DNA from 2 places in the Actinomadura luzonensis genome. Region 2 is predicted to be linked to the other one. Evidence: riboswitches for the same ligand, from Rfam matches in the RefSeq annotation. Region 2 holds a riboswitch; the other holds the start of a gene.
The links. A riboswitch is a leader RNA that binds a small molecule or an ion and turns the genes downstream of it on or off. The one in region 2 is predicted to bind thiamine pyrophosphate.

Region 1: another riboswitch for thiamine pyrophosphate. It lies ahead of thiO (glycine oxidase ThiO); the one in region 2 lies ahead of MF672_RS11415 (purine-cytosine permease family protein).

Annotation. Positions count from the first base shown of each region.
Region 1 covers NZ_JAKRKC020000002.1:2,984,241-2,990,632, forward strand. Annotated here, with positions in the region: gene alc (allantoicase) at 1-785, shown strand, start outside; gene pknB (Stk1 family PASTA domain-containing Ser/Thr kinase) at 816-2,888, opposite strand; gene MF672_RS44240 (thiazole synthase) at 3,067-3,822, opposite strand; gene thiS (sulfur carrier protein ThiS) at 3,815-4,015, opposite strand; gene thiO (glycine oxidase ThiO) at 4,012-5,277, opposite strand; TPP riboswitch at 5,268-5,385, opposite strand; gene MF672_RS44255 (NAD(P)/FAD-dependent oxidoreductase) at 5,467-6,392, shown strand, end outside.
Region 2 covers NZ_JAKRKC020000001.1:2,378,076-2,384,467, forward strand. Annotated here, with positions in the region: gene MF672_RS11400 (MFS transporter) at 1-935, opposite strand, end outside; gene MF672_RS11405 (winged helix-turn-helix transcriptional regulator) at 1,027-1,452, shown strand; gene MF672_RS11410 (rhodanese-like domain-containing protein) at 1,449-1,772, shown strand; TPP riboswitch at 1,825-1,937, shown strand; gene MF672_RS11415 (purine-cytosine permease family protein) at 1,928-3,274, shown strand; gene MF672_RS11420 (methylated-DNA--[protein]-cysteine S-methyltransferase) at 3,237-3,809, opposite strand; gene MF672_RS11425 (ATP-binding protein) at 3,898-5,766, shown strand; gene MF672_RS11430 (ATP-binding protein) at 5,909-6,346, shown strand.

The DNA.
Region 1 (6,392 bases), on a different contig from region 2:
GGCGCGCGCCCGGCCACGACTGGGCGCTGGTGCGGCTCGGGGTGCCGGGCGTGATCCGCGGGGTGGTCGTCGACACCGCCTGGTTCACCGGCAACTACCCGCCGCACGCCCGGGTCGAGGCGGCCTGCGTCGAGGGCCACCCGTCCCCGGAGGAGCTGCTGGCCGCCGACTGGGCGGAGATCGTGCCGAGGTCGGAGCTGAAGGGCGACGCCGAGCACCTCTTCCCCGTCGCCGGCGGTGAGCGCCGCACGCACGTGCGGCTCAGCATCTTCCCGGACGGCGGCGTCGCCCGGCTGCGCGTGCACGGCGAGCCCCGCCCCGACCTGACCCCGTACGACGGGCTCGGCCTCGACCTGGCCGCGCTCGCCAGCGGCGGGCTGGTCACCGCCTGCTCCGACGGCTTCTACTCCGCCCCGCACAACGTCATCGCCCCCGGCCTGGCCCGCCACCAGGCGGAGGGCTGGGAGACGGCGCGGCGGCGCGACGGCGGCAACGACTGGCTGGTCATCCGCCTGGCCGGGCGCGGCGTGCTCCGCCTGGCCGAGATCGACACCACGAATCTGATCTTCAACGCCCCGGCCGCGGTCACCCTCACCGGCTTCGACGGCGAGCCCGGCGCCGCCGCCCCGGTGGAGCTGCTGCCGCGCACCCGCCTGCAGCCCGACACGCCGCACCGCTTCCGCCTCGGCGCCGCCGCCGGCGTGCCGGTCACGCACGTCCGGGTGGACATCCACCCGGACGGCGGCCTGGCCAGGGTCCGCCTCCACGGCCACCTGACGCCCTGAGCGGCGCCCCCGGGCGTCACTCCCGGGGCGTCACTGCCAGAGGTGGACGGTGCTGCCCGGCGGGCGCTCGCTGCTCGGCAGCGGACGCTGGAACTGCACCACGCCGCGGTTGCCCAGCCGGTGGACCTCCACCCTGAAGCCCAGCGCGGCCAGCTCGCGCCTGGCGTCCTCGACGTTCTTGCCGATCACCTGCGGCACCAGGGCGAACTGCTGGTCGTCGCGGGCCTGGTTGTCGCCCCGGCCGAACCAGTCCCAGAAGTCGGTCTGGCAGCGCGCGACCGTGACCGTGACCTGCGCGCCCCGGTCGACCTCGGACTTCGCCTTCGGCACCTGCGCGATGACGGTGCACGGCTCGGCGTCGTCGTCGATCTCCTGCACCTGCACCGAGAAGCCCTGCTGGCCGAGGTAGCCGGCGGCCTCGTCCTTCGGCATGCCGCCGACGTCCGGCATCACCAGGCCGGCGCTGACGAAGATCGAGATGCGCGCGCCCTCCTTGACCTTCTCGCCCACCTGCGGGGAGGTGCGGATCACCTTGTCGCGCTCGACCTCGGTGTTGGGCAGCCGCTTGACCGAGCCGACGGTCAGGCCCTCCTTGGCGATCGCGGCGCGGGCGTCGTTGCCGTTCATGCCGGTGACGTTGGGCACCACCACGCGCTTGGGGCCGAGCGAGGGCGTCAACGTGATCGTGGCGCCCTGCTCGACCTCGGTGCCGGCGAGCGGGTCGGTGGACAGGACCAGGCCCTCGGCGGTCTTCTCGTCGTACTGGCCCTGGCCGGTCCTGATCTTGAAGCCGCCCTTGGCGGCGTCCTGCTGGGCCAGCGCCATGCTCTTGCCCACCAGGTCGGGGACGTGCACGTAGTCGGGCTGGGCGAAGAACCAGCCGGTCAGCCCGATGGCGACCACCATGAAGGCGGCCAGCGCCACCAGGAACCAGTTGGGCCGGAACCCGCGCCGCCGCCGGCCGGGGACCTCGGCGCGCGGCTGGACGAGCGTGTGCGCGGGCGCGACCTGCGGCACCGAGGGGGCGGCGTGCACGGCGGTGCGGTCGTTCGGCTGGGACGGCGGCTGCGGGCGCAGGCCGGGCGCGGACCCGGCCATCGACCCGGCCATCGACCCGGCCATCGGCACGGGCGCCGGGCCGGGCAGGGAAGCGGCCGCCGGGGCCGCCATCGACCCGGTGACGGGCGCGGACATCGCGCCGGAGCCGCGCATCGGCCCGTACGGCCGCGCGTGCGACAGCGGCGGGATCGTGGTGCGCGGCAGCATGCGGTGCGCGTCCACGGCCGCCACCAGCAGCGCCGTCGCGTCCTTCGGGCGGTCCTGGGGCTCGCGCGCCGTGGCCTGCGCCACGAGCGTGTCGATCAGCGGCGGCACGTCGGGCGTCAGCGACGACGGCGCCGGCACGGTGTCGTGGACGTGCCGGTAGGCGACCGACATGGGCGTCTCGCCGTCGTAGGGCTGCTGCCCGGTCACCAGCTCGAACAGCATGATGCCGGCCGCGTAGACGTCGCTGCGCACGTCGGCCGCGCCCGTGAGCACCTGCTCGGGCGCCATGTAGCCGATCGTGCCGATCATCACGCCGGTGCGCGTCTGGTTCGTCGCCTCGATGGCCTTGGCCAGGCCGAAGTCCACGACCTTGACCCGGCCGTCGTCGGTCATCAGCACGTTCTCGGGCTTGACGTCGCGGTGCACCATGCCGGCCTGGTGGGCGGCGCCGAGCGCGGCCAGCACCGGGATGAGGATCTCCAGCGCCTCGCGGGCGGGCAGCCGGCCGCGCTCGCGCAGCACGTCGCGGAGCGTGCGGCCCGGCACGTACTCCATCGACAGGTAGACGACGTCGTTGTCGGTGCCCTGGTCGAAGACGTGCACGACATTGGGGTGGGAGAGACTGGCCACCGACTTCGCCTCGCCGATGAACCGCCTGACGAACGCGGGGTCCTCGGCGAGCGAGCGGTGCATGACCTTCAGCGCCACCGTGCGGTCGAGCCGCACGTCGAGCGCCAGGTAGACGGTCGCCATACCGCCCCGGGCGATCCGGCTCTCGATGCGATAGCGTCCATCGAGGAGCCGCCCGACCAGAGGGTCCGCAGTCGTCGTATCCACCCCGCCGAGTTTACGGGCGTTTTGGCACCGGCAGGGCCCGGCCGCCCGAAACCGATGCCGAGCCGTGCCCCCTGGAACGCACCATAGTCCCGCGGGCCCCGCTGTGTCCCACCCGTGCCACGAAAGGCCGGGTCACGGGCAGGGCGCGGGGGTCACGGGGTCGTCATGGGGTCACGGGTCACGGGGTCATGGGCGAGGACGCCTCGGCGTAGCGGCGGCGCGGGATGCGCCCGGCCTGCCGCGCCAGCCGCCCGGCCGACACCGCCGCCTTCATCGCCGCCGCCATCAGGTCCGGCCGCTGCGCCCGGGTGACCGCCGTGGCCAGCAGCACCGCGTCGCAGCCCAGCTCCATCGCCAGCGCGGCGTCGCTCGCCGTGCCGATGCCCGCGTCGAGGATCACCGGCACCGAGGCGGCCTCGACGATCAGCTCGATGTTGTGCGGGTTGCGGATGCCGAGCCCCGACCCGATCGGCGCGCCCAGCGGCATCACCGCCGCGCACCCGGCCTGCTCCAGCCGCCGGGCCAGCGCCGGGTCGTCGCCGATGTACGGCAGCACCACGAACCCGTCGGCGACCAGCCGCTCGGCCGCGTCGAACGTCTCGATCGGGTCCGGCAGCAGCGTCCGCTCGTCGGCGATGACCTCGAGCTTGACCCAGTTCGTCCCCAGGGCCTCGCGGGCCAGCCGGGCCGTCAGCACGGCCTCGCCCGCGGTGAAGCAGCCGGCCGTGTTCGGCAGCACCTTGATGCCGCGCTCGCGCAGCACGTCCAGCACCGAGCCGCGCGCCGCCGGGTCGAGCCGCCGCATCGCGACCGTGGTCAGCTCGGTGCCCGAGGCCGCGAGCGCCTGGTCGAGCACCTCCAGCGAGGGCGCCCCGCCGGTGCCCATGATGAGCCGGGAGGCGAACTTCTCCCCGGCGATGATCAGCTCATCCACCCTGCACCGCCGTCAGCACCTCCACGCGGTCGCTGTCGCGCAGCGCCGTGGTCTCCCAGGCGCCGCGCGTGACCACCTCGTCGTTCACGGCCACGGCGACCCCGGTGGTCGCCGTGGTCAGGGCCCGTACGGCCTGCGCCACGGTCGTGCCGTCGGCGAGCTCGTGCGCGGCCCCGTTGATCTGGACAATCATGCGATCTCCTGAACTCCCCCCGACTCGTGGAACCTGGCGGGCGAGCACAACGCGCCCAGCGCGTCCAGCTCGGCCGCCTCCTCGCCACCGCTCTCCCCGGCGACCAGGGCCGCCGTGAGGGGCGCGAGCAGCACGCCGCCCCGGTGGTGACCGGTGGCGAGGACGAGCCCCGGCGCGCCTCCAGGGCCGATGACCGGCAGGTTGTCGGGCGTGCCCGGGCGCAGGCCCGCCACCACGTCGGCCAGCTCCAGCTCGGTGACGCCGGGCACCAGCTCCCTGGCGTCGCGCAGCAGCTCGTACAGGCCGCCCGCCGTCACGCGGGTGTCGAAGCCCAGCTCCTCCTGGGTGGCGCCGACCACCAGCTCGCCGTCGCCCCGGGGGACGAGGTAGACGGACGAGCCGTGGACGGAGCCGCGTACGCACCGGGTGAGCAGCGGCCGCGGCGAGCGCAGGCGCAGGATCTGGCCCTTGACCGGGCGCACCGGGACCCCGGCCAGGCCGCCGCTCCAGGCGCCGGCCGCGAGCACCACCCGCCCGGCCCGCACCTCGGACGGCCCCGCGCCCTCCTCCAGCCGCACCCCGACGACCCTGCCCGCGCCCGGCGGCTCCGCTCCCGTGTCGTCCTCGCGCAGCAGCCCGGTGGCGCGGGCCCGGACCAGCGGCACCCGCAGCCGCTCCAGCGCGGCCAGCAGCGCCGCCGTCACCCGGCGCGGGTCCACCCAGGCGTCACCGGCCGCCAGCAGCCCGCCGCGCACCGACGGCGCCAGCATCGGCTCCAGCCGCCGGCACTCGCGCCCGGTCAGCCGCTCGACCGGCAGCCCCAGCTTGTCCATGAACGCGGCCAGCTCGTCCAGCGCCGCGAGGTCGTCGGCCCCGAACGCCACGTCCAGGGTCCCCTCCGCGCGCAGGTCCACCCCGGGCCCGGTGGCGGGCAGGCCCGCGTCGGCGGCCAGCTCGGCCGCGAAGGCCGGCCAGCGGCGCAGCGACGCCATCCCGAGCCGCAGCAGCGGCGCCTCGGTGTAGGTGACCTCGCTGATCGGGGCCAGCATGCCGGCCGCCGCGTGCGAGGCCCCGCGCGCCGGACGCGGATCGACCACGGCCACCCGCCGCCCGGCCCGCGCCAGCCGCCACGCCACGGACAGCCCGACGACCCCGCCCCCCACGACCACGTCGGTGAGCCCGGAGAGCCCGCCGCCCGCGCCGGAGAGCCCGGCGGTCGTAGTGGAGAGCCCGGCGGCTGCGCCGCCTGCGTTCGCGTCCATCGTGCGCTCCCTTCGCCGGCATGATCCGGATCAGGTGTCTTGCGGTCGAAGGCCCGCTGGCAGCCTTCCTCTCAGCCCGGTCACGGCCGGACTCCCGCGCGTCTTACGCCCACAGCCTACGACCTCACCGGCGTGTCCCCGCACGCCCCCCTTCGCCGCCGGGCCGCGCGCCCGTCTATGGTCTTGGTCGTGAACCATGTCGTGGTGGTGGGAGCGGGCCTGGCCGGCGTGCGCACGGTCGAGGCGCTGCGCGGGCGCGGATTCGACGGCACGATCACCCTGGTCGGACGGGAGCGCCACCGCCCCTACGACCGCCCGCCCCTGACGAAGAGCGTGCTGCTGGGCGAGTCCGACACCACCTTCGTCGACACCGACCTCGCCGCGCTGCGCGTCGCCTTCCGGCCCGGGGTGTCCGCCACCGCGCTGCGCCCGGGAGCCGTCGAGACGACCGAGGGCGAGCTGCGCTACGACGGCCTGGTCATCGCCACCGGCGCCGACCCGGTCAGGCTGCCCGGCGACGGCCCGCAACACGTCCTGCGCACCCTGGACGACGCCCACGAGCTGCGGGCCGCGCTGGTGCCCGGCGCCCGCGTCGCGGTCATCGGCGCGGGGTGGATCGGCGCCGAGGTGGCGACGGCCGCCCGCCGCGCCGGCTGCCACGTCACCGTCGTGGAGGCCGGGCCCGCGCCGCTCTTCACCGCCGTCGGCGCCGAGATCGGCGCCCGCACCGAACGCTGGTACGACGGCATCGACCTGCGCCTGGACACCATGGTCCACTCCGTCGAGGAGGGCGGCGTCGAGCTGGTCGGCGGCGAGTTCCTGGACGCGCACGTGGTCGTCGCCGGCATCGGCGTCCGCCCCGCCGTCGAGTGGCTCGCCGACGCCGACCTCGACCTGCACAACGGCGTCGTCGTGGACGAGCGGCTGCGCGCCTCGCTGCCCGGCACGGTCGCGGTGGGCGACTGCGCCGCCTGGTGGTCGCGCCGCTTCCAGGCCAGGCTCCGCGTCGAGCACTGGGACACCGCGCTCAACGCCCCCGAGGTCGCCGCCGCCGCCCTGCTCGGCGAGGACGCCGTCTACGACCCGGTGCCGTACTTCTGGTCCGAGCAGTTCGG
Region 2 (6,392 bases):
ACCACGTCGGCGGCCGCCGCGAGCAGCGCGAGCCCGGTCTCGATCGCCGACCAGCCGCGCAGCTCCTGGAGGTAGAGCGTGAGGAGGAACTGGAAGCCGAAGAACGAGGCCGTGAGCAGGGCCGCCATGAGGTTCGTGCGGACCAGCGCGCCCGCGCGGAAGATCCCCATCCGGACGAGCGGGGCGGCCGAGCGCCGCTCGATCGCGGCGAACGCCGCCAGCAGGGCCAGCCCGCCGGCGAAGGCCGCGACGGTGAGCGGCAGGCCGTCGCCCGGGTGCTCCAGCCGGACGACGCCGTAGACCAGCAGCATCATCGCCCCCGTCACGGTGGCCGCGCCCGCCAGGTCGAAGCTCCGCGCAGCGGGCCGGCCGGCCGCGGGCGGCTCCTTGAGCAGGGGGATCGCGGCGAGCAGCAGCGCCGCCGACATCAGCACCGGCGCGAAGAACACCCAGCGCCACCCGACGGCGGCCAGCAGCCCGCCGATGACCAGCCCGAGCGCGAAGCCGCCGGCGGCGGTCCCCGCGTAGACCAGCAGCGCCCGGTTGCGCAGCGGGCCCTCGGGGAACGTCGTGGTGATCAGCGACAGCCCGGCCGGGGTCAGGAACGCCGCCGCGACCCCCGTCACGAACCGGGCCACGAGCAGCACCCAGCCCTCCTCGGCGAAGCCGCCCAGCCCGGAGAACAGCAGGAAGACCGTCAGCCAGAGCAGGAACATCCGGCGGCGGCCCAGCAGGTCGGCCGCGCGGCCGCCGAGCAGCATGAAGCCGCCGTAGCCGAGCACGTACGCGCTCACCACCCCGCTCAGCGCTCCGGTGGACAGGCCGAGGTCGGCCCTGATGGACGGCAGGGCGACGTTGAGCATGGCCACGTCGATGCCTTCAAGGAAGATCGCGCCGCACAACACGGCGAGCACGCCCCAGTGACGGGCAGGCATGGGAAACCCCCGGTTACTAATCGGCCTATCGGTTATCTCTGGTAACCGTCCACATCTTGGGCCAGGATGGGATGCCATGGAAGAAGGCACTTTGCCGGTACTCGGTTACTGCGAGAGCACCAAGGACGAGGACTACGACGTCCGCCAGTGGGACACCCGCGAGGACTGCGAGGTCCGCCAGATCCTCGACCGCGTCGCGGACAAGTGGTCCCTGCTGGTGATCGCCCTGCTCGACTGCAGCAGCCTGCGCTTCACCGAGCTGCGCCGCGAGATCGACGGCGTCAGCCAGCGCATGCTCAGCGTCACCCTGCGCCACCTGGAGCGCGACGGCCTGGTTACCCGCACGGTCCACCCCGTCGTGCCGCCTCGGGTGGAATACGCGCTGACGCCGCTCGGCCGTACCCTGCACGAGACCATCAAGTCCCTCGTGACCTGGACCGAGACGCACCAGCGCGAGATCGCCGCCGCGCGCGCCGCGTACGACGCGCGCCGCGCGGCGGAGACAATGGAGGCATGACCGTTCCTGAGACCGAGGCCAGCGCCGTTCCCGCAGACGCCTACCTGCTCGACGTCCGTGAGCAGGACGAATGGCTGGCGGGCCACGCGCCGGAGGCCGTGCACATCCCCATGACCCAGATCCAGGGGCGCGTCGAGGAGATCCCGGCCGACCGCACCGTCTACGTCGTCTGCCGGGTCGGCGGGCGCTCGCTGCAGGTCGCGGCCTGGCTCAACCAGCTCGGCCGCGAGGCCGTCAACGTCGGCGGCGGCATGCAGTCGTGGCAGGCCGCGCGCCGTCCCATGGTGAGCGAGACCGGCCAGGAGCCGTTTGTCGCATAACAGCCCCATATGGCGCTTCCGGCGCCGTTGAGGCATCATGAGGGCACAAACTACAGATCGTCGCGGGAGCTTGGGGCAACCAGGCTGAGAGGGCAGCTACCGCTGCTGCCGACCGCCTGAACCTGTCCGGGTAATGCCGGCGTAGGGAGTGAGCGATGACGCATGTCGCCGACGAAGTTCCGCTGACCCTCGAAGGAACCCCGCCCAAGACGCTGGGCGTCCTCGACCAGGGCGCCCTCTGGGCCAACCTCGGCGTCAGCCTGCTCGGCTTCTCCGGCGCGCTGTTCCTGCTCGACCCGCTCGGCGACGCCCCGCTCAGCCTGGCGGCCGCGCTCATGGCGGCCCTGGTCGGCAGCCTCATCGGCACGGCCATGGTGGGCCTGTCCGCCGTGCCGGGCACGCGGACCGGCAAGCCGGCCATGGTGCTGCTGCGCGGGCTGTTCGGGGCGAGGATCTCCTACGTGCCGACGGTGCTCAACATCGTGCAGATGCTCGGCTGGGGCGCGTTCGAGCTGTGGGTGATCGCCAAGGCGGCCACCGCGATCTTCGGCGGCGTGCCGTACCAGGTGTGGGTGCTCGTCGCGGGCGTCCTCACCACGGCGCTGACGATCTGGCCGCTCGGCTCGATCCGGCTGCTCCGCCGGTACGTGACCGCCGGCGTGATCGTGTCGATGGTGTGGTTCGCCTGGTTCTTCCTCAACGAGGCCCCGGCCCACGCCGGCGGCTCCTGGACCGCCTTCCCCGCCGCCGTCGACTACGTGATCGCGCTGTCGGTGTCGTGGGTGCCGATGGCCGCCGACTTCGCCCGGCACTCGCGCTCCAGCCGGGCCGCGTTCACCGGCGTCGTGGGCGGCTACACGCTGGCCCAGGTCGCCTGTCTCGGCCTCGGCGTGTACGCGGTGGCCATCGCGGGCTCGGCGGCGGTGACGGCCGACAGCACGGCGGTGTTCGCCCCGTTCGTGGCGGCGCCGCTCGGCGCGTTGTTCTTCGGCGTCCTGGTGCTGCGCGAGACCGACCAGTCGTTCGCGAACGTCTACTCGACGACGGTGTCCCTGCAGAACCTCATGCCGCGCGTGGACCGGCGGGTCTTCTCCGTCGCCATCGGCCTGCTGACCGTCGCGATCGCCCTGGTCGTGGACGTGACCTCCTACGGCGCGTTCCTCGGCGTGATCGGCGCGGTGTTCGTGCCGATGTTCGCGGTGCTGGCCGTCGACTACTTCCTCTTCGCCCGCTCCGGCCGCTGGGACACCGCCGAGGACGCCCCCTCGCGCTGGAGCATGCTGCTGCCCTGGGCGCTCGGCTTCGCCGCGTACTGGCTGACCACCTCGACGCCCACCCTGCCCGCCTGGGACGCTTTCTGGGCCGGCGCGCGCGCCGCGATCGGCTTCACCCGCGAGCCGTGGATGAACGGCGCGCTCGGCGCGGCCCTGGTGGCGGCGCTGGTGACGCTGCTGATCGGGCTGCTCAGCGGACGCCGGCCGCGGCCCGCCGTTCGACGTTGAGCAGGTGCTGCTTGGCGGCGAGGCCGCCCGCGTAGTCGCCGAGCGCGCCGTCCTCGCGCACCACCCGGTGGCACGGCACGATCACGCAGACGGGGTTGGAGGCCAGCGCGTTGCCGATCGCGCGCAGCGCGCGCGGCCGGCCGATGCTCTCGCCGATGCTCTCCAGCGTCGTGGTCGTGCCGTACGGCACCGCCATCGTCTTCTGCAGCACCGTGCGCGCGAACGGGGTGGCGAGCGACAGGTCGACCGGCGTGGCGAAGGCCCGCAGCCGCCCCGAGAAGTAGGCGTCGAGCTCGCGGCGCACCGGGTCGAGGCGGCGCGCGTCGGGGCCGATGAAGCGGCCCACGTTCCTGCTGATCAGCTCGAAGACGTCGTTCTCCGGCTCGAAGGAGCAGGCCACGATGCCCTTGGCGGTGACGGCCAGCACCTGGCGGCCCAGGGCGCCGTCGTAGGTGCCGAACGCGATGTCGGGCGTCTCTCCCCGGTAGGTGCTGGAGGTCACACGCAGCAGGGCGTCAAGGTCGCCGCTCGTCATGCCCGCACCCTCCAGGGAAATCGTCGTGACCGCAGCGTATCGGACGGATCGCCCGACGCACCCACCGCGCCACGTGCACTATGGAGGAGTGGGGGACCTATGGGCCGGTAGTGACGATGAGATCGCCCGCGCGGTGCTCGCCAGCTCGCCCAACGCCGTCGTGGCGGTCGACCGCGACCAGACCGTGCTGGTCTGGAACGAGGCGGCCGAACGGCTCTTCGGCTGGCCGGCGGCGGAGATGCTGGGGCGGCGGGCGCCGATCGTCCCGCCCGAGCTGAGCGCCGAGCACAACGCGGCGCTGGAGCGCGTGCGCACCGGCGGCCAGGTGTCGGTGCGCACCAAGCGCCTCGACAGCGGCGGCAGCCTGCTCGACGTGCGCGTGGACATCAGCGCGCTGCGCCTCGGCAGCGCCGTGGCCGGGTACGTGTGCGTCCACCACCTGGCGCGGGCCGACGAGGTCGCCAAGGAGCGCATGGCCCGCCGCGCCCGGCTGGTGCGCCGGCTGACCGACGTGGTGGGCGACCTCAACTCCGACCTGGAGCTGTCCGCCGTGCTCGACCGGATCTCGGCCAGCCTGACGGAGCTGACCGGGGCGGACGCCGGCGGGTTCGTGCTCATCGAGGGGGAGCGGCTGCGGCTGGTGAGCACGTACCAGCTGCCGGAGAGCATCCGCGGCACCACCACCGACCTGCGCACGAGCCTGGTGGACCGGCTTTTACGCACCGGCAAGACGGTGCTGCTGGAGTCGAGCGGCCTCGATGACCTGGTGTGGGCCCGGCTGGACGGCCTGCACACGATCGCGCTCGGCCTGGCCGCGGTCGGCGGGCGGCCCTACGGCGCGCTGTACGCGCTGTTCGCCCGGCGCACGCCCGGCCACCTGGAGCTGGAGCTGCTGGAGCTGCTGGCCGGGCACGCGGGCATCGCGGTCGGCAACGCCGTGGCCTACCAGGACGCGGTGCGGCAGCGGGCCCACGAGCGGGCCGTCTTCGACGCGAGCGCCGACGGCATCGCCGTGCTCGACGAGGCCGGACGGGTGGTGCGCTGGAACCCGGCCGCCGCCGAGATCACCGCGATCCCCGCGGAGAGCGTGCTCGGCGGGCCGCCGCCGTTCCCGCTGCCCGCGCCCGGCGAGAAGCTCACCTTCCAGCTGGAGACGGGCCGGTGGCTGGACGTGGTGAGCGCGCAGATCGAGGAGACCGGCGAGGTCGTGGTCGACTTCCGCGACGTGACCCGCGCCAAGGAGCTGGAGGAGGCCAAGGACCTGTTCCTCGCCACCACCAGCCACGAGCTGCGCACGCCGATCACGATCGTGCGCGGGTTCGCCTCGACGCTGGACGCGCGCTGGGACAAGCTGAGCGACCTCGAACGCCGCTCGGCCGTGCACACGATCGCCGAGCGGGCGAAGTCGCTCGGGCAGCTCATGGACCACCTGCTGCTCGGCGCGCGGGCCGGCGCGGACGAGCTCAAGGTGCGCATCGAGGAGTTCGACCTGGCCGAGCGCATCCACGCGGCGACGCTGGGGCTGCCGGTGCTGTCGGACCGGCACCGGGTGGAGGTCTCGATCGGCGACGGGCTGCCGTACGTGCTGGGTGACGCGCTCGCCACGGACATCGTGCTCGGCCAGCTCCTGGAGAACGCCTTCAAGTACTCGCCGAAGGGCGGGCTGATCAGCGTGGAGGCCTGGCCCGAGGACGACAACGTGGTCGTCGTGGTGGACGACGAGGGCGTGGGAATCGCCGCGCCTGACCGGGAAAGGATCTTCGAGCGTTTCGTCCAGGTGGACAGCGGCGACCGGAGAAGGTTTGGTGGAGTAGGGCTCGGGCTCTACATCGTCCGCAGCCTGGCGAGGGCACAAGGGGGAGACGTGAGCGCACATCCGCGGCCTGGAGGGGGCACCAGAATGCGGTTGGTCCTGAGGGGCTCGACCCCTATCGGATCCGACACACCGATGCGGTAACGAGGTGGTCACGGTTGAGCTGATCTATCTTCCAATGTGTACAAGCTGTGATCGAGATGCGGTTTCTGGGATTGAGTAACGGGGCATTTCGGTCGTACCGGGGAGTGTTCCCGCGGGGGGCACAGGGAACGGGGAGGTGGGTGTGTCAAGCGTGGTGCTGCTGCCGTACGCGCCGTCCAGCGTCGCCGTCGCCCGCCAGCGTCTGAGCACGGACCTGCAGGACAGCGGGGTCTTCTCCACCGCGATAGACGATGCCGTGCTCGTGGTGAGCGAGCTGCTGAGCAACGCGCTGCGGCACGCGCATCCCCTGCCCTCGGGCATGGTGCGGGTGGCCTGGCTGCGCAGCGACGACCACATCGAGGTGGCGGTCAGCGACGGGGGTGCGGCCACCGAGCCGCGAGCCGGCCGCCCGACCCTGTCCTCACTCGGCGGGCGCGGGCTGGGCATCGTGGAGTACGTGGCGGAGAGCTGGGGGGTGCGGCACGACGGCGACACGACGACGGTGTGGGCGATCCTGCCCGCTCCTCAGTCCACCTCGATGAACGGGCAGGTCGCTGCGGCGTTGAAGGAGGCCGGTTAGCCGGTCTCCCGTGGTGTGGCCGGCCCTGGGGAGGGCCGGCCGGGCG